3 regions of the Pseudoalteromonas sp. MIP2626 genome follow, and region 1 is predicted to be linked to each of the others. Evidence: predicted binding sites of a transcription regulator. Region 1 holds the regulator's gene; each other region holds the start of a gene.
What was found. Region 1 encodes ArgR, which controls arginine synthesis, uptake and breakdown. Its sites were predicted from a motif close to ANTGAATANNTATTCANT; they were not measured.
Positions count from the first base shown of each region.

Region 2: HC000_RS08100 (2OG-Fe dioxygenase family protein) is a predicted target of ArgR. The motif match lies at 3,558-3,575, and genes of this name have one in related genera.
Region 3: argC (N-acetyl-gamma-glutamyl-phosphate reductase) is a predicted target of ArgR. The motif match lies at 2,799-2,816, and genes of this name have one in related genera.

Region 1 is NZ_JAATTW010000003.1:23,793-30,808, reverse strand. It holds gene cgtA (Obg family GTPase CgtA) at 1-351, opposite strand, end outside; gene rpmA (50S ribosomal protein L27) at 582-839, opposite strand; gene rplU (50S ribosomal protein L21) at 856-1,167, opposite strand; gene ispB (octaprenyl diphosphate synthase) at 1,590-2,561, shown strand; gene mdh (malate dehydrogenase) at 2,665-3,597, opposite strand; gene argR (transcriptional regulator ArgR) at 3,824-4,291, shown strand; gene HC000_RS02920 (Dyp-type peroxidase) at 4,307-5,206, opposite strand; gene HC000_RS02915 (ABC transporter ATP-binding protein) at 5,257-6,306, opposite strand; gene HC000_RS02910 (iron ABC transporter permease) at 6,307-7,016, opposite strand, start outside.
Region 2 is NZ_JAATTW010000013.1:54,674-61,689, forward strand. It holds gene HC000_RS08090 (OmpA family protein) at 1-542, shown strand, start outside; gene acnB (bifunctional aconitate hydratase 2/2-methylisocitrate dehydratase) at 839-3,436, shown strand; gene HC000_RS08100 (2OG-Fe dioxygenase family protein) at 3,636-4,268, shown strand; gene HC000_RS08105 (cysteine desulfurase-like protein) at 4,278-5,513, shown strand; gene HC000_RS08110 (2OG-Fe(II) oxygenase) at 5,533-6,237, opposite strand; gene HC000_RS08115 (acyl-CoA thioesterase) at 6,271-6,669, shown strand; gene glpD (glycerol-3-phosphate dehydrogenase) at 6,666-7,016, opposite strand, start outside.
Region 3 is NZ_JAATTW010000020.1:11,400-18,415, forward strand. It holds gene HC000_RS10090 (ornithine carbamoyltransferase) at 1-861, opposite strand, end outside; gene argB (acetylglutamate kinase) at 869-1,636, opposite strand; gene argC (N-acetyl-gamma-glutamyl-phosphate reductase) at 1,637-2,647, opposite strand; gene argE (acetylornithine deacetylase) at 2,872-4,026, shown strand; gene panP (pyridoxal-dependent aspartate 1-decarboxylase PanP) at 4,090-5,715, opposite strand; gene HC000_RS10115 (GGDEF domain-containing protein) at 5,984-7,016, shown strand, end outside.

The DNA of each region.
Region 1 (7,016 bases):
CACCAAAATCTTTTGGCCATGTTGGGTTAAATCCCCTAATCCCTCTTGCGTATCAACGTCCATAATACGTGTACCTACAGGCACCATAATAATTAAATCGTCAGACTTTTTACCAGTACAGTTACGGCTGCGGCCATTAGTACCGCGATCTGCTCTATGGAAGCGTTCAAATTGGTAATCAATTAAGGTATTTAAGTTTTCATCCGCTTGTAGATAAACACTACCACCGTCACCACCGTCACCACCGTCAGGCCCACCTTCTGGGATATATTTTTCACGACGGAAAGACACGATACCGGCGCCACCGTCTCCAGCTTCTACGCGAATTTCTACTTCATCTACAAACTTCATGATTACTCACTTTAGGGATTGGCTTGTTAATAACACTATTATATACCCAAGCCAACTTAATACCAATTGGCATAAATATTTGAACCATTTTACGAATTAGATCGCTCTATAACTTCGTTAAAGAGCCCGCTACTTAAACCCATAGGTATAATTGCAGGCTTGGGTATATATTGTAAAATAATGAAAACAAAAAACCCCGCAAAGGCGGGGTTTTTTAACTATCTTACTGATTACTCAGTTACGATAGTTACGTATTTACGGTTTAAAGGACCTTTTTGTTCAAACTGAACTTTACCATCTGCTTTTGCGAAGATAGTGTGGTCTTTACCGATACCTACGTTTGTACCAGGGTGGAAACGAGTTCCACGCTGACGAACAATGATGCTACCCGCTAGAACTGATTCGCCACCAAAACGCTTAACACCTAGGCGTTTGCTTTCTGAATCACGACCGTTACGAGTACTACCAGCTGCTTTTTTATGTGCCATTTCTAAGTACCTCTAATTAAGCGCTAATGCCAGTGATTTTAACTTCTGTGAACCATTGACGATGGCCCATTTGCTTACGAGAATGCTTACGGCGTCTAAATTTAACAACCTTAATCTTCTCACCGCGACCATGTGAAACAACCTCAGCTGTTATCTTACCACCGTTTACGAACGGTACACCAATCTCGATTTTCTCACCATCAGCAACTAAAAGTACTGAATCAAATTCTACTGCTGCACCAGTTTCAACGTCTAATTTTTCAAGACGAATCGTTTGACCTTCAGTCACACGATGCTGTTTACCACCACTTTGGAAAACCGCGTACATAATTAACTCCGTCTGTGCGCCCTCAAATCGACGCAACTAAAATATTCTTCGATAGGGCGCGAAGTTTACGCTACGGCGTAATAACTAGCAAGCCTATTTTGTAATTAAAATGAATAAAAAGTAGCTGCATTGAGAGCAATTCAATATTTCCCCTATTTTATATTAAATAGCCCTTTTGCCAAGCGCTTTTTCACGATTAGTGAAAATAATTTGCCTTAGCTAAACACACACTACAACGGATAATAAATAAACATAAATTACAGCACACTTTGTACGCTAATTAATCAGCTATCTCTCGTATTTAAGTGCTAATTAGCGATGTTAACCGTGTTTTTTCAGGGAATCGTCACAAAATATCGAGCTAGTGCTTTTTTTGTTGTACAATCTGCGCCGTTCACACATAAAAATTGGCTCGGAGATCAATGGATATAAAAGCTATCCAGGCGTTAATCGAAAACGATATGAATGACGTCAATCAACTTATACATGCGCAAATGCGCTCAGATGTGGCGTTAGTTAACCAACTTGGCTTGTATATTGTAAACAGTGGCGGCAAGCGCGTGCGCCCAATGTTGGCAATACTAGCGGCCAGAGCATTGGGTTATCAGGGTAAAGATCATATTACACTTGCAACTATTGTTGAGTTTATTCATACCGCAACACTATTACATGATGATGTTGTTGATGAATCTAACTTACGCCGAGGCACGCCTACAGCAAATGCTGAGTTTGGTAATGCTGCCAGCGTATTAGTGGGCGACTTTATTTACACTCGTTCATTTCAGCTTATGGTTGGCCTTGGTAAAATGCAGGTAATGCAAGTGCTTGCAGATGCAACTAACATTATTGCTGAAGGTGAAGTATTACAGTTAATGAACTGTAATGACCCCGACACCACTGAAGCGAGTTATATGCAGGTTATTTACTCTAAAACCGCTAAGCTATTTGAAGCCGCGACAGGCCTTGCGGCCATTATTACTGAGCAAAACCAAGCTACGCTTGATGCGCTTAACCTATACGGCATGCATTTAGGTACTGCGTTTCAGCTCGTTGATGACGTACTTGATTACAACGCAGATGCAGATCAATTAGGTAAAAATATTGGTGATGATTTAGCCGAAGGGAAACCAACTCTGCCGCTTATTTATGCAATGCAACATGGTAATGAGCAGCAAACACAGCTGATCCGTGACGCTATAGAGCACAGTAATGGCATGGATCATCTTGAAGAAATTTTAGCGGCACTTAAACAAACCAATGCGCTTGAATTTACGATGCAAAAGGCCGAACTTGAAGCCGACAAAGCCATTGCTTGCTTAGACTTTTTAGCTGAGTCTGAATATAAACAAGCACTTGTGAGCCTTGCCCGTATTGCAGTTGATCGCGATCACTAACTTTACTGCCTTTATGTGTAGCTAACCTGGGTGCAGGTTAGCTAAATTCCGAGCAATAAAAAAGCCTGCAAACGCAGGCTTTTTTGTCACTTGATTTTGGCTATTACGCCATGAAATCAACACCTTCTTTGATGTCTTTTTTCAGTGTTTCAAGCATGTCATTTTTTGCTTTTGTTTCAAATGCGCTTAGTTCGCCGTAAGAAAGAATTTCTTCTACGCCGTTTTTACCTAAACGTACTGGGTGTGCAAAGTACTCCGCATCGCCATTTTCAACAGCAACGTACGCGTAATCTACAACGTCTTCACCTTGTAGGCCTTTAACTAAAGACATACAAAAACGAGCTGCTGCTGCACCCATTGATAAAGTAGCTGAACCGCCACCCGCTTTAGCATTTACAACTTCAGTACCCGCATTTTGGATACGTGGAGTAAGTGCTGCAACTTCTTCATCTGTAAAGCTCACGCCTTCAACTTGAGAAAGTAGAGGTAAAATAGTAGTACCTGAGTGGCCACCGATTACAGGAACTTTAACAGTTGCTACGTCTACGCCTTTAAGTTCAGCAACAAATGCTTCTGAACGAATAACGTCAAGCGTAGTAATACCGAATACGCGTTTAGCGTCGTAAGTACCAGCTTTTTTAAATACTTCAGCAACAATTGGTACAGTGCCGTTTACTGGGTTAGTAATAATACCTACTAACGCTTTAGGACAACTTGCAACTATGCCTTCTGCTAACGTTTTGATGATGCCAGCATTTACATTAAATAAATCTGCACGATCCATACCTGGCTTACGTGGCATGCCAGCAGGAATAAGTACGATATCAGCATCTTTAAGCGCTTCATTTAACGCATCAGCGCCAAAGCCAGCTACTTTAACCGCTGTAGGGATATGAGATAGATCAACCGCAACACCTGGAACTACTGGTGCAACATCATATAGTGATAATTCAGAACCAGCTGGTAAGCCTGTTTTTAATAATAAAGACAACGCTTGACCGATACCGCCTGCAGCACCTAATACAGCAACTTTCATTGGAATTCTCCGTGATTTGAGGTAGGAAATATTTATGGCTCTAAGATAAAGAAATTAGCGACTAAAAACAAATTTATCCTGCCTATTTTCGTAATATTTTAGACCATAGTTGTAAAAACATTTGGCCTGAATACAGTAAACTGGCAAGTTAAATAAACAACTGCTGCATAATTATTCGTTTTTGTGTAGAATTTGCGGCATGGATAATAAAAAGCAAATAAAAACTATGCAACCACAAGACAAACAGGAAGCGTTAGTAAAAGCATTTAAAGCGCTTTTAAAAGAAGAAAACTTTGGTTCTCAAGGCGATATAGTAGATTCGTTAAAAGAGCAAGGTTTTGACAATATAAGCCAAAGTAAAGTGTCGCGCATGCTTAGTAAGTTTGGCGCGGTACGAACGCGCAATGCCAAACAAGAAATGGTGTATTGCTTGCCAGCAGAAATGGGCGTACCCACAGCAAAAAGCCCGCTGCGCCAGCTTGTTATTGATATAATGCATAACGAAATGATGATTATTATCCGTACCAGTCCAGGCGCGGCTCAGCTTATTGCGCGTTTACTTGACTCATTAGGTAAAGCCGATGGCGTGTTAGGTACTATAGCTGGCGACGACACTATTTTTATTGCCCCAGCTAAAATATCTGAAATAGACTTAACCCTAGAGCGGGTACGTATTTTATTTGATACGGTTTAGTATTTAAAACATGCGTTATAACTGTTTTAAAAACCCAACTGACGGTGCAAAAAACGCAGACCCCATATCGGCTTGAGTAAAATCAAGCCAATGATCATAGCACTCCCCCTCACCTAAACGACTTTTTAATACCTGTTCAAATGCGGTTCCACTGGCCGAGCAAGTAATTGACAGCATTCCTTGCTCGTAAACATCGCCATAAGGCATGCCTTGATTAAGTAATATTGGCTGGCCTTGCTCATCTTTTAATTCACTGCGTTGTGCATGGCTGGTTTCAAGCGCTGGGGCTATAAGAGTGTTGTCTAAGCGAGTGCGGCCTATTATTTGCTCTTGCTCATCTAGCGATAGATGCTGCCATACGCTTAGATCGTGCTTATAACGTTGCACATGAATATAACTGCCTTGATCCTCAAAGCTACCTGGTTTATTTATTAACGCCGTTGCCCGCTTTTGTCGGCCATGCGGCATTTTGCCACCATAAATAAAACCATTGAAATCGCGACCATCTAAAAATCTAAAATTACGAATTTGTTCCACCAGCTCTACGTCTGGTGCAAATAACTTTAAAATTTGCAGTGCAAATAAATGATTGACGTCTTCGCGGTCTGAACGTATTTGCACAAACAAATCACACGGCTGCACGCTCATTGCGTGTTCATTATGATTTATATTAGGAAAGCTTTGTAGTTCACTGGGGATATACTCTGGCAAAATATGCGGCCAATACTGTGCACCAATAGCCACCATACAAGAAAGCATAGATTCAGAAAACTGATCGCTAAACTCTTCCTCAATAGCGCTTACTTGCTTGAGCTTTGTACGTAATGACTCATCTTGGCCATCAAACACATTAAAAAATAAATGCAAACCGTGTAAGTTTGCTTCAGCACAAATCCCTGATTGCGCTTGTGCCATTGTTATTCCTTAGCTTATAAATAGATAAACACAGCGAATAACAAATTAATTTATGATTCGAAAAAATTCACCGTGTGGGGTTTTATTTTTATTATAACCTGCTCATTTTGAACAAATGACTGGCCATATTGCGCTGCAACTTCTATTTCTTGTTGTGCAATAACTACAGTGTAAACATAAGCCGAACCAATAAAACGACTGCTTAATATGGTGGCGCGTTCACTATGGCTATCTTTTTTATTGTCGCTCATTAGCTCTATTTGATGAGGACGCACATATATTTTTCCTATATTAGCCTGATGCTGGTGCGCAATAACCGACTCAACTAGGCCAAAAGCGGTTTTATATTCAGTTGCTGTTAACACTTCTGCGCTTAAGTATATGCCCTGACCCAGAAACTCTGCAACCTCCTTTGAGCTTGGTTTAGCAAAAAGCTGTTCTGGGGTGCCCTGTTGAGCTATTTTACCCTGGTGCATAATAGCCAGCGTGTCTGCAAATGCAAAAGCCTCTTCCTTTGAGTGGGTAACAAATACTGCCGACACTTGTTGAGTTTTAATTATGCGGCGAATATCGGCAATTAATTCAAAGCGTACTTGAGTGTCTATATTCGAAAACGGCTCATCAAGTAATAGTAAACTTGGTTTGTAAGCAAGTGCACGCGCAATCGCCACGCGCTGTTGTTGCCCACCCGATAACTGATGCGGATACCTGTCGGCGCAGCCAACTAAATGCACCAGCTTAAGCATTTCATCAACGCGCTGTTGCTTTTGCTCTTTACTCATTTTACTTAAGCCAAAAGCAATATTATGTGCCACGGTTAAATGCGGGAATAACGCATAATCTTGAAACATCATGCCAATATTACGATGCTCTGGCGAGATAAATGTATTGGCGTTACTCACCAGCTTACCATCGATAAACACGCTTCCTTGTTGCGTTTCTATTAGCCCTGCAATTGCTTTTAAGGTGGTGGTTTTACCACAACCACTGGCACCTAACAAACACACTATTTCGTTTTTACCTATGGTTAAATTTAGCTCGTGAATAACCTTAGTACCATTATATTGATAGCTCACGCCTTGTAAAATCAAACTACTCATTTAACTACGTTGCTCCATAGAACGGTTAATAAAATACAGAGGGATAAATCCAACCAGCACAATAAATAATGCCGATATAGAAGCCAGCTCTAATTGCTCATCACTCACATACTGAAACACATGCGTAGCTAAGCTTTCAAAATTAAACGGCCTAAGTAACAAAGCCGTAGGTAGCTCTTTCATGCATTCAATAAACACCAGCAAAGCCGCAGTAAGCAACCCGCGTCTAAGTAGGGGTAAATGCACCAAACGTAACGTATGGCCTTGGCTTTTGCCCATAGATTGGCTAGCCATGTCGAGAGAGGGGCTAATGCGTAAAAAGCTCGACTCAATCGCGCCATGTGCTACTGCGTAAAAACGCACTACATAAGCAAAAATAATGGTAAATACACTGCCAGTGAGTAACAAGCCTATATTTAAGTCGTATGGCTCAAGCACACGGTTTACCGTATTTTCTAACAGCGTAAGCGGTAATAGCACCGCAATAGCCAGTACTGTTCCTGGTAAAGCGTAGCCGGTGCTAGCTAATCGCCCCGGAATAAGTGGATAATTTTGCTTGGCTATACGTTGATAAAACACCACTAATACACTAAGTAACAGCGTTACTACGCTTACTACTATAGCTACCTTTAAACTTTGCCACGCATAGCTAAAAAACTCACTACTCCATGCTTGATCAAAATAAACAATGGCGTACTTTATTAACACAG
Region 2 (7,016 bases), on a different contig from region 1:
TATTTGGTCAAAGTTCAGTAGCAGAAGAGCCAGTTCAACCAGCTCCAGAGCCAGTAATTGTTGAAGTTGCACCAGTAGATAGCGACAACGATAACATTCCAGATGCAGATGATCAGTGTCCTAACACACCAATGACAGATGCAGTTGATGGCACAGGTTGTACTTTATACGAAGATAAAGAAGTAACTGTAAGCTTATTAGTGACTTTCCCTAATAATACCTCTGCAGTATCTACACAGTACTTAAACGATATCGATAAAGTAGCTGAGTTCTTAAAAGAGTACCCAGATACAACTGTTCTTTTAGAAGGTCATACTTCTTCTGTAGGTAAAGCATCTTACAACAAGTGGTTATCTAAAAAACGTGCTGACGCAGTAGCTAAAAAATTAGTAGCTGATGGCGTAGCAGAAGACCGTATTACTACAGTTGGTCTAGGTGAAGAGCGTCTTAAAAATGAAGCGAACACTAAAGCAGCACACGAAGAAAACCGTCGTGTAGAAGCGCATATCAAAACGATTAAAAACGTTAAAGTTTTACGTTAATAAAATCGATTGAATTACAAAAACCCAGCTTTATGCTGGGTTTTTTTTTGTCTACTAAAAACCCAAATTAAAAATAAATACTAATGATTCTTACTTAATAAACATTCATGGAAATTGATTTTACTTTATCTACTATTCATAATACTTATAGTCGGTATAATCAGTTGCTGAACTGGATAGATTTTCATCTACCTATAAAAGCTTTATAATTAAGCGTTAGAATACTATAAGTATTGGGTAACATTGCGCTTATGAAGCGCTACCGAATACTTTCACGTCACCAAGAGGGCAATATTGTGCTACAAGAATATCGTAAACACGTAGAAGAACGTGCCGCGTTAGGTATCGTACCAGCGCCATTAGATGCTCAGCAAACGGCTGATCTTATTGAATTAATCAAAACTCCACCGGCTGGTGAAGAAGAATTTATTCTCGACTTATTTGCTAATCGTGTACCGGCAGGTGTTGATGATGCAGCTTATATCAAAGCAGGGTTTTTAGCGGCAGTTGCTAAAGGTGAAACTAATTCTCCACTACTTTCTAAAGAAAAAGCGGCAGAATTATTAGGAACTATGCTAGGCGGTTACAATATCGCACCTATGATAGACCTACTTGATGACGACACACTTGCACCTATCGTAGTAAAAGGCCTTTCAAACACATTATTAATGTTTGATGCATTTTACGATGTAGAAGAAAAAGCAAAAGCGGGTAACACATTCGCTAAGCAAATTATTGAGTCTTGGGCAAATGCAGAATGGTTTACTAATAAACCAGCTGTTGCTGAAAAGATCTCAGTTACTGTATTTAAAGTAACAGGCGAAACAAATACGGATGACTTGTCACCTGCACCAGATGCATGGTCTCGTCCAGATATTCCACTACATGCTTTAGCTATGCTAAAAATTGAACGTGACGGTATCACTCCTGACAAACCAGGCGAAGTAGGCCCAATCACCCAACTAGAAGAATTAAAAACTAAAGGCTTACCACTAGCTTACGTTGGTGATGTTGTTGGTACGGGTTCTTCACGTAAATCTGCAACTAACTCAGTGCTTTGGTTTATGGGCGATGATATCCCGTTTGTACCAAATAAGCGTGTTGGCGGTGTATGTCTAGGTAATAAAATTGCACCAATCTTCTTTAACACTATGGAAGATTCTGGCGCTTTACCAATTGAGCTAAATGTTGATGAACTTAACATGGGCGAGCAAATTGACATCTACCCATACGAAGGTGTTGTTAAGCAGCATGGTACAGATAAAGTAATCTCTAAGTTTGAACTTAAATCTGAAGTGATTTTAGATGAAGTTCGTGCTGGTGGTCGTATTCCACTAATCATTGGTCGTGGTTTAACAGACAAAGCACGTACATCACTTGGTTTAGGTGCTACTGATATATTTAAAGTACCAACAGCAACTGAAGTATCAGATAAAGGCTTTACACTAGCGCAAAAAATGGTTGGTAAAGCATGTAACGTTGCAGGTATTCGCCCAGGTCAATACTGTGAGCCTAAAATGACAACTGTTGGCTCGCAAGATACAACAGGTCCTATGACACGTGATGAACTTAAAGATTTAGCTTGTTTAGGTTTCTCTGCAGACTTAACAATGCAGTCTTTCTGTCATACATCGGCATACCCAAAACCTATTGATGTAAACACGCATCACACGCTTCCTGATTTCATCATGAACCGTGGCGGCGTTTCACTTCGCCCAGGTGACGGTATTATTCACTCATGGTTAAACCGTATGTTATTACCAGATACCGTAGGTACTGGTGGTGATTCGCATACACGTTTCCCATTAGGTATTTCATTCCCAGCTGGTTCGGGTGCAGTAGCATTCGCAGCAGCAACAGGTGTTATGCCTCTTGATATGCCTGAGTCAATTTTGGTTCGTTTTAAAGGCGAAATGCAACCAGGTATCACATTACGTGACCTTGTACATGCAATCCCTTACTACGGTATCAAGCAAGGCTTATTAACAGTTGAGAAAAAAGGTAAAATCAACGAGTTCTCTGGTCGCGTACTAGAAATTGAAGGCGTTGAGCACCTAACTGTTGAGCAAGCGTTTGAATTATCAGATGCATCTGCTGAGCGTTCAGCTGCAGGTTGTACGGTTAAGCTTTCAAAAGAGTCTATTTCTGAATACCTAGAATCAAACATTGTTATGCTTAAGTGGATGATCTCTGAAGGTTATGGCGATGTACGTACAATTGAACGTCGTATTAATGCAATGCAAGACTGGTTAGCTAATCCTGAGCTTATGGAAGCAGATAAAGATGCTGAATACGCTCACGTAGTTGAAATCGACTTAGCTGAGATTAAAGAGCCAGTTCTTTGTGCTCCAAATGATCCAGATGACGCGCGTTTACTTTCTGATGTTGCTGGCGAGAAAATTGATGAAGTATTCATCGGTTCTTGTATGACTAACATTGGTCACTTCCGCGCGGCTGGTAAGTTACTAGATGGCTTTAAAGGTCAACTACCTACTCAGCTTTGGGTTGCTCCACCTACTAAGATGGACAAAGACCAACTAATTGAAGAAGGCTACTATGGCATCTTTGGTCGTGTTGGCGCACGTATAGAAACTCCAGGTTGTTCATTATGTATGGGTAACCAAGCACGTGTTGCTGATAAAGCAACGGTAGTGTCTACCTCTACACGTAACTTCCCTAACCGTTTAGGTAATGGTGCAAATGTATTTTTAGCATCATCTGAACTTGCTGCAGTTGCGGCAATTATCGGTCGATTGCCAACTGCTGCTGAGTATCAAGAATATGCAGCGAAGATCAATGCAACAGCGTCAGATACATATCGCTACTTGAACTTCCATCGCATGCCTGCTTACACTAAAAAAGCAGACAACGTGATCATTCAACAAGCAGTCTAATTTTTACAGCTTATTTAAAAACCCGCTTTTGCGGGTTTTTTATTGGCAAAAATAAATTTTAGATAGTTAATGTTGTTTTTTTGCATTTATTGTATTAATTTTGGTGGTTAATTGTTTTGAAGTTAAATAATAAAGCAATAAATCCTCTTTGCATGCATTAAAATCCCTGCAATATTATAATTACTATAGCAGGATTTTTATGACCGCTTTAAACCCCCAGAATTTACTGCAGCTGCGTTTTATTAACCAAACAAATATTGATTTGGTTAAGCCTTCTTTTGATAACCTGCCGACTAATCCTTATGCAGATGGTGCCTTTCGTAAACGCCGTTACTCTGTAGTTAAACTACAAAATGGTGAGCTAAAGCTACAAGCAACAAAAGCATTTGTACAAGATGATGCAATTAATACCTTTCAGGGTAATGTTGAGCGTAGTTACGAAAATTTAGAGCAAAGCCTACTTGAGTCAGCGGGCATGAAAAGTATTGTGAATGAGTTTCGTCAAATTACCGGGATTGATGAAGAACGTGATATCGAAATTCACCAATTTCGTATGTTAGCCATTGATAGTGATACGCCTGCAGCGCCAGAAGGCGTGCACCAAGATGGTTTTGATCATGTGTGTGTATGTGGAGTATCGCATGAAAACTTAGAGGGCGGTGAATTGCTTGTATACGAAAACAAGCAAGCCGATCCCTGTTTTAAAATGGCTATAAAAGACGGTATGTTTGCAGTAATTAACGACCGTCAAGTGTGGCATAACGCTACTCCAATGAATAAACTTGATGCCAGTAAGCCAGGTTACCTGGATTGCTTTGTATTAACCTCTTAAGGAATGAGCATGAATATAACGCAATTACGTGAGCAATTTCCGGCATTAATGCAAAGCGTTAATGGTAAATCTCCCGTGTTTTTAGACGGCCCCGGTGGCTCGCAAGTACCGCAATCGGTACTTAACGCTATGACTGCTTATTTGGGTTATTACAACTCAAATTTAGGTGGAGCATTTTTCTCAAGCGATAAAACCGTTGAGCTAATGGCAAATGCTCGCCAAGCTGCTGCCGATTTACTCAATGCGCCCAGCTCACAACAAATTGTATTTGGTCCGAATATGACCAGCTTAACGTTTAGCTTTAGCCGCGCAATTTCACGCGACTGGCAAACGGGTGATGAAATAATTGTCACTAACGCGGATCACTTTTCTAACGTTTCGTCGTGGCAGCAAGCCGCAGAAGATAAAGGTGTTAAAGTTAATACTGCGCTTATTAACGAAACCGACTGCACACTCAATATGGCGCAGTTCGAGAGTTTACTAAACAGTAATACTAAGCTGGTAGCGGTAACTTATGCTTCAAATACCACAGGTTCAATTAACAATATTAAACGTATTGTAGAGCTTGCCCACAACGTAGGCGCACTTGTTTATGTTGATGCCGTACATTATGCACCGCACGAACTTGTAGATGTACAAGCGCTTGATTGCGACTTTTTAGCCTGCTCTGCGTACAAGTTTTTTGGCCCGCATTTAGGTATGGTTTATGGCAAAAAAGAGCACCTTGAAGGATTTACGCCTTATAAAGTTGAGCCTGCCAAGGACGTTATTCCTGGGCGCTGGGAAACCGGTACGCAAAGCTTTGAAGCACTTGCAGGTCTAATTGCTGCGGTTGACTACATTGCTGATATTAGTGAGCTTGATGATAGTCATTCGCGCCGTGATAAATTAGCTGCGGCTTTTGCCAAAACCAAGCAACACGAAATGGCGCTGAGTGAGTACTTTTTAACGCGCTTAGTTAATTACCCGCGTATTAAATTGTTTGGTATAGATGACTTAGATCGTTTAAATGAGCGTACGCCTACTTTTGCGTTAACTTTTGAAGGTTTAGAGCCGCGCGCTGTATCTGAATGTTTAGGTAAGCAACATATTTGTGTATGGGACGGCAACTTTTACGCGCAAGGTTTGTGTGAGCAATTAGGCGTACTTGATAAAGGTGGCGTAGTGCGCATTGGTTGCATGCACTACAACACCACCGCAGAGCTTGATCAGTTATTTAATCTGTTTGATGAGCTACTAGGTTAATATACATAAAAAAGGTGCGCTAGCTCTTTGGCGCACCGTATATTTGCTCTGCGCGGTTAAACAGTACCCACGAGGTTAAAATATACTTATCGTTAGATACTGGCTTATTGCCACGGTGAGTGTGAGTAAAGTAGCCGGGCGCTATTACCATAGTGCCTTTTTTAGGCGCAATTTTACGCTTTTGATAATAAAACTCCGTTTCCCCACCTTGTTCAACATCGTTCAAATAAAACATAAACAGCAATACTCTATGTAGCGCCTCGTTATGATTTAACTGCGGATAAACTTCGCTGTGCCAATACGGGTAACCGCCTTTATTAACTTGGTATTTTTGCGCCTGAATATTTCCTAGCCTAAAAATTTGCTGCACTAATAAGGGCAGTTGTGGTTTACCCACTTCATCAAAGTTTGCGTGTGTTAAGTCAACAGGTTCGCCACTTTTAGGGTGATACACTTTTAGGCCAAAGGCACCAATCATAATAAAAATATGTTCTTCAATGTATTTAAAAACATACTGTGCAGTGGTTTGTTGAATATGTTTTAATTGCTCAACGTATTCTGGATGATTGTTTAAGTGCAAGTCGTGGCTATCTTTTTTATTTAAATCGATACCGCCAGATGTCATCCCTTGTTTTATATGCGGGCTTTGAGAAAAGGTAGTGATAAAGTTATCACAAAAGTCATTGCTGAGCGCGTTATTGTATACGCGAATAAAGTCCGTCATAGTTTACCTTTATATAATTATTATTGGATTATTATGTTTATTGAAAAAGTGATGCCGCGCTTTAGTGAAACAGATGCGCTAGGACATATTAACAATACCGTACTCCCTGTATGGTTTGAAGCTTCGCGTGCGCCTATTTTTAGGTTTTTTACCCCAGATTTAAACCCACATGACTGGAAGCTAATTATTGCCAAAGTCGAAGTGTCGTTTGTTGGTGAGTTATTTTATGGCCATGAAGTAACCATTAAAACCTCAGTAGAGCATGTAGGTACCAGCTCATTTGTATTACGCCAAGAAGCTCACCAGCAAGGTAACTGCTGTGCAGTTGGTAAAACGGTATTGGTACGTTACGATTTTGCAGCAAAAGCAAAGCAATCGCTTTCAGTATCTGAAAAATCGTCACTTAATGAGCATTTAGCCCCGGCTAGCTAGTTTGGTAAATGTTTACAGCGGTATTGAGCCATTATAATTTGAATATACTGGCTCAGCGCTGTTATTTGCTCAGTATTAAAACGCAAACCTAACTTACTACGACGCCACAATATATCCTCGGCGCTGCTAGCCCACTCGCTATTAACTAAATAATTTACTTCAGTGGCGTATAAACCATGGCCAAAATGCTGGCCTAAATCAGCTACGCTTTGGGCATCTGTAAGTAGGGTATAAGTGCCAGTACCGTAACTGCGTATAAAGCGATTTAAAATAAACTCAGGCAACCATGCGTACTTTACCTGTAGTTGTTGCTTTAATACTACCTTTGATGAAAAGTCGCCACCGGG
Region 3 (7,016 bases), on a different contig from region 1:
CTCGGCTTGTTGTATAATTTTTGACGCTGGACCGTCCATTACCTCAGAGGTAATTTCGAACTCACGGTGTGCCGGTTGGCAATGTAACACTGTTGTTGCACCGGTTTGCTCTAATAATGCTTTATTTAATTGATAAGGCATGTATTTTTCTTTTACTAACTCAAGTGGTGTGGTGTCGCCCATTGATACCCAAGTGTCGGCGTATACTGCGTTTGCACCAACAGCAGCTTCTACTCTGTCGCTCACCATTACTGATGCACCATTCATTGCTGCTATTTGTTCCGCTTTTTTCAGAATTTGTGAATCTGGAGAACATCCTTTAGGCGTAACGGCAACAAAGTCTGTACCTAATGTTGCAGCAAGCAACATTAATGAATGCGTTACGTTGTTGCCCTCACCTAAATAAGCTAACTTTAATTGACTCACATCGCCATGCACTTCTTGTAGTGTTAAAAAATCAGCAAGTGCTTGGCAAGGATGATATAAATCACACAAGCTATTAACTACTGGCACCGATGAATACTGCGCTAATGTGGTTAATGTACTGTGCTGATTTACGCGCGCTACAATACCATCTGCCCAGGTAGAAATATTAAGAGCAAAATCTTTTACTGACTCACGTGCACCCATCGCGCCATTTTGTTGATCTAAATACACAGCATGGCCGCCTAAGCGATTTATACCAATATCAAACGATAAACGTGTACGTAAGCTTTGTTTTTCAAATAAAGTAACCACTGACTTACCAGCCAATACTTGGCTGTATTTTTTAGGGTTTGCTTTAATATCTTGCGCTAGCTTTAATAAGTTAAGTGCGCCTTGTTGGTCTAATTCTAAACCCGTTAAAAAATTCTCAAACATAATAAACCTATGGTGTAATTTTAGTTCCGACATGCTTGCCTTGCAGCAAAGCTGTTAAGTTTTCTGGCTTTTGCCAGCTGGAAATATACACACCGCGTCGTAAGTGTTGGGCAGCGTGAAGACTGGTCTTAACTTTGACCTCCATCCCGCCCACAATCACTCCTTCATTTATTAAAGTATCAATGTGTTTTGTATCTAGTTGATGTAAAGGCTGCTTATTTGCATCAAGCACTGCTTCAACATCGGTCATAAATATTAGTTCTGCGTTTAAGTTGTTGGCAATTGCAGCGGCGGCTTCGTCAGCATTAACGTTGTACCAAAGCCCTTGCAAGTCAAAACCAATTGAGCTGACAATTGGCATACGGCCAATTTTTAGTAAATCGTTAATAATCGAATCATCGTTACTGGTACATTTACCCACTAAACATAATGCTTTTAGTTTTTGCGTGGCAGTAACACCAGCTTCATACAAACTTAAACCAACTGGTTTATGGCCAGCATTAATTGCCGCACTCATTAATTGTTTATTAGCACAACCTGCAAGCGCACCCACTATGTACGGCATTTGCTCTTTAGGGCTAATACGTAAACCTTGATGCTTTGCACTGGCAAAACCAGCGTCTTTAAGCCAAGTGTCTACAAGCGCGCCTCCGCCATGCACAATGACAAACTGCGCGTTGTGCTGCTCATTAAGTACTGAAAATAATGCTTTAGCCGCGTTTTCTGTATTAAGTACAGCGCCGCCAAGTTTAATTACCCAGGTTTTTTTACTCATTTAAAACGATCCTTTTAAGCCTGTGGTATGCGCCAATCCCATTGATAAATTAATACACTGCAAAGCTTGTCCTGCAGCGCCTTTTAATAAATTATCAATGGCAGCTATAACAATTAACTGTGTGCCTTGTTGCTGCCAGCCAATATCTACATATGGCTGTTTAGCTACGCCTTTAATTGAGGGGATTTTATCGCCCAGTAAACGAATTAACGGCTCATCGGCAAGTACTTGGTACGCTTGTGTTACTTGCTCAATGGTGACATTAGGCTTTAATTGCACATAAATAGTTTCTAAAATACCACGCGGGAAATTACCTAAATGGGGGGTAAATAAAACATTGTGACCAAGGTGTTGCTCTATTTCAGGGCCATGACGATGATTAAATAAACCATAAGGGGCAAGCGACACTTCGCAAAAATGGGTACCAATACTAGCTTTACGCCCTGCGCCGGTTACACCCGATACCGCATTAATTATAATTGTTTGCTCAGTTAATAAATCGGCCTGCTGCAAAGGCTTAAGTGCATTAAGCGCAGCCGTAGGATAACAACCCGCTACGGCTACTAATTGCGCCGCGGCAATAGCATCGCTATTCCACTCAGCTAAACCATAAGCAGCTTGATTTAATAACTCTGGATGTTGGTGCTCAAAGCCATAATAAGTAACGTAGTCGTCATTGCTCGCAAGGCGATACCCGCCAGATAAATCAAATACCTTTTTACCCATGGCTAAAAAACGCGGCGCTAAATCTACGCTTACTTTATGATCGGTACATAAACACACGTAATCGGCGCTGTTTTCAATATCGCTAAAAGCAGATTCACTAAGAGGCAGTAAAGGCTGATCGAGTAGCCCTAAGTGTTCGGGGTATAAATCACTCAGCAATTTATTTTTATCTAAGCTACCTTGCGATACATAACAGCCAGTTAAAATTAGTTTAGGGTGCTTAGCAACTAAACTTGCTAGTTCTGCGCCGCTATAACCGCTTGCGCCAATAATCACTACACTCATTGTTTACTCGTTATTTAAAATTAGTTACTACTTATCCATGTTGTTCGCTTAAACTAGCTCTGGGGCTAATTAAGACTTTAATTAATTAATGAATGTTGATTATCGTCGTATTATTTTCATGGCGCTACTTTTAAAATATTTATGCTTAAAAAGTGAATTGATATTCATCATAAATACTTTTATATTGTTATGCAATTAAATTGATTACTTATTTTGGATTTTTTATGTCTTTGCCTTCATTTATTTCTATGTACCAACAATTAATTGCAGCGCCTTCTATTAGTGCCATTGAAGATAGCCTGTGTATGAGTAATAAAAATGTTATTGAATTACTGGCACAATGGTGTGAAAGCTTAGGCTTTAGCTGTGAAATAATCGAATTAGAAGGCGGCAAAGGTCGCTATAATTTATTAGCTAAACGCGGTAAAGGCGATGGTGGATTAATGCTCGCTGGCCATACCGATACAGTGCCATTTGACGATAGCCGCTGGAATCATAATCCATTTAAATTGACCGAGCACAACAATAAACTATATGGCTTAGGCAGTATTGATATGAAAGGCTTTTTTGCTTTTGTACTGCAAGCTCTTAGTGAACTTGATGAAAAGCAGCAAACTCAGCCCATTTTGATCTTAGCCACCGCCGATGAAGAAACAACAATGGCCGGTGCTCAACAAATTTGTAAACATCCAAATTTAAAACCGGATCGCTGTATAATTGGCGAACCCACTGATATGACTCCAGTATTTACACATAAAGGGCATATGAGTACCGCAATTAGAGTAGTCGGACGCTCAGGCCATAGCTCAGATCCCGAACGTGGTGTTAACGCCATCGAAGTAATGCACAAAGTGATTACAAAACTACTGATCTTAAAAGAACAGTTAAAGCATAAATATTCAATAGAACACTTTGAAATACCCTATCCAACCTTAAATTTTGGTAATATTCATGGCGGCGACAACGCGAACAGAATTTGTGGTTGCTGCGAAATGCATATAGATATGCGCCCATTACCGGGCTTAAGCGTACAAGAACTGCAAATGTTAGTACTTGATACAACTCACGAAATAAACCAGCAATACCCTAATGCCGTAAGCGTAATTGATTTACACGAACCAATTCCTGCATTTACTGGTAGCACCGATAGCGCTTTGGTTAAACTAGCCGAAAAAATAGCGGGGCAAAAAGCGGTGGCAGTAAACTACTGTACAGAAGCGCCATTTATTCAACAGCTTGGTTGTGAAACCATAGTAATGGGCCCCGGCTCTATAAACCAAGCGCACCAACCTGATGAATTTTTAGCAATGGAAAAAATTAAGCCTTCACAGCAAATTATCACTAATATAATTAAAGCGAGTTGTTTTAGCTTTTCTTAATTGCGATTATAAAAATAAAAAAGACGCTAAATAGCGTCTTTTTTATTTAAGCTAATATTTTAATTACATATACTTGCTTAAATACTTTTTAAATACCGGATCTGTTTTAGCCAACTCTTTTTGTTCTGCTAAAATTTCTTTTAAAATAACGCCTGATGTAAGTGGGTTAGCAAGTACTACCCTAAATACCACGGTGGGCTGATTATCGTATTGAGTAGGCGTTAAACGCGTACGTGATACAAATGATCGCCCTGATTCACGTTGCCGTTTTTGCATACTTGCAGTAAAGCGATTAAGTGAGGCAAAAATATCAATCCGTGTTTGTGGATCAGCATCTGCAATTGCCTGCTTTATTTGCTTAGGCACATAACGATACGTTAATAAGCACAGCTCTGGCTCTGAGATCAGCTCAAAATCTTCATCTGCTTTAATTAAATTAGCAAAGTAATGGGCTTTTTTAATACTACGATCGATTAGCATTTCGTAGCCTTTACGGCCAATTACACGTAAGCAAGCATGTACTAACATTGCCATACCCGGGCGACTTCCCTCAAGTGTATGGCTACCTAAATCTTTTGAGCCTTTACGTAAAATATACTCTGCATGATGTTCAATTGCATCGGTAGCGGTTGGATCTTTAAACAACACCAACCCAGCTCCCATAGGAACATACATTTGTTTGTGTGCATCAATGGTAATTGAGTCTGCGCGCTCAACACCTTTGAGTAAATGGCGATGGGTATTAGATAACAAAGTTGCCCCGCCCCATGCAGCGTCAACATGAAAGTGGCAATTAATGTCTTGTGCTAAATCTGCCATCGCTTCAAGGGGATCGATATTACCGGTTTCTGTGGTACCCGCTACTCCAATAATGGCCATTACTTTAATACCTTGCGCTTCAAGCTCTAAGGCTTTTTCGCGCATGGCATTAACATCAACTTTATTGTTTTCGCATGTTTTAATACCCACTAAGTTTTCACGACCAATTCCTAATAAATCAGCCGCTTTACCTAACGAATAATGGCCTCGCTCAGAAATTAAAATAGCTAAGCCTTTATAGCCGTAATGCAGCATACCGGCAATTAAGCCTTGTGCGCCTATTCCCCTAAAATCGCCATCAGGTTTTAATAAGCGATTTCGCGCAATCCATAACGCCGTAATATTGGCTACAGTACCGCCTGAGCAAAATGCACCTAATGATGTTTTTGCACTGTGCATCCATTTAGCATAAAACTCGTCTTGCTGCCCGTACGCTAAATGGTGCATCATTCCAAGCACTTGGCGCTCAAGTGGGGTAAAAGCTTTAGAGGTTTCTATTTTTACTAGGTTTTGATTTAGCCCTACCATTAGCTTTGACAGTGGTAGTAAAAAATGAGGTAAAGCTGAAGTCATATGGCCAATAAAGCTAGGCGCTGCGGTATGCACAGAGTGTGCAACCAGCTGCTCCATTATATCTTGCGCATAAGCAGATACAAACGTTGGATCCTCTGGGATCATCGCCGACTGAAAGTCTTTTTCAATTTCGTGTAATGGTTTTTCAATTGCCGCAATGTTTTCGTTTAAAAAACCTGCTAAATTACTCGATATTTCAAGCTCTATTTTGCTTAAAGTTGAGTCTGGCGCTTCAGGTACAGTAAATATACGCTTAAGGCTTTCTTTAGAGGCGACGGCAAAACGCTTTTGATCCATCTTAATACCTAGTGTGTGGCTAAAACGCCTGTTACTCTATTATACACACTAAATTAAGGTGCTATTTTAGTAACAGGGTTTTTAATAATTGCGCTAACTTTACTGCAATATTAAGAAAATGTCTCGCTTAAAGCCATAAAAACGCTAAATGACATGACAAATAATACTAATTTTGGCTGTTTTTTATCTTTTTAATTCAAAATCAATTAAGTCATTGGGCATTTGTTTTTTTTGCGTATAATTAATTTAACAATAAAAAGGGAATTATATGCTACAAGGAAAACTAAGAATAAATGGATTAATAAGCGCTTTTATGCTGTTTTTAATCAGTTTAATTATCTGTGTTTATTATACTTATAGCACCATTCGCAGTGATGTAATTAACACTCTCGATAATCGTCTTATTAATGCAGCCACCAGCGTTAAATATATTTTGGGCGATGACTATCACAGTAAAATAAATAAAACCCAAACTATTAGCTTTGCAACTTACGAAAGTAAAAGTAAGCAGCTTTCTGAGCTTGCACAAGCACTCGATATTGCTTACGTGTATTCTATGGTGTTAATTAATGGCAAGGTTCATTTTAGCGCCTCTAGCTACACCCAAGAGGATCAAAATAGTGGCAAGGTAACCCAGTTTTTAGATTTATACCCAGAGGCAACTAAAGCTAATATTGGTGCCTTTTTATCTACTGAGCCTGTTTTTGAAATATCGAGTGATCAATGGGGCGACTTTAAAACTATTTTTATCCCGCATATTGATAAAAATGGCATTACATATTTAACTGCTGCCGATATAAGCCTTAAAACTATTAATAATAAGTTAGCGCAAAGCGCCTCAACATCGGCTGTTTTAGGCGGCTTTTTTTTAGTTATTATTATATTGTTGCTGATTATGTATAACTACGCGACTAAACGCGCTGCCATGAGAGACTCTGGTAGTGGTTTTGCTAATCATATTGCGCTTGAAAAATATTTTTTAAATACCCCTGTTCACCATATGCAAATGGCCATAATTTGGGTGAACGAAATTGAAAATATAAACCGCTTTTACGGTACTAAAGTGGGTGACAAAGTAATGAAAAAATTACTAATACACTTTAAAAAGCACAGCAATGTAAATTACCGTATTTATCGTGTAGCAACCAATAAACTGGTGTTACTAACCCCCAAAGAAACCCCATACGAAGAGCTAAGTAATTTAATCCAATCATATAATTTTAATACGCCATTTTTAACCAATCCCTTTATTTACATTACGTTATGTGCAGGTATTGCCCGAGGAAACAAGTCGTTACTGC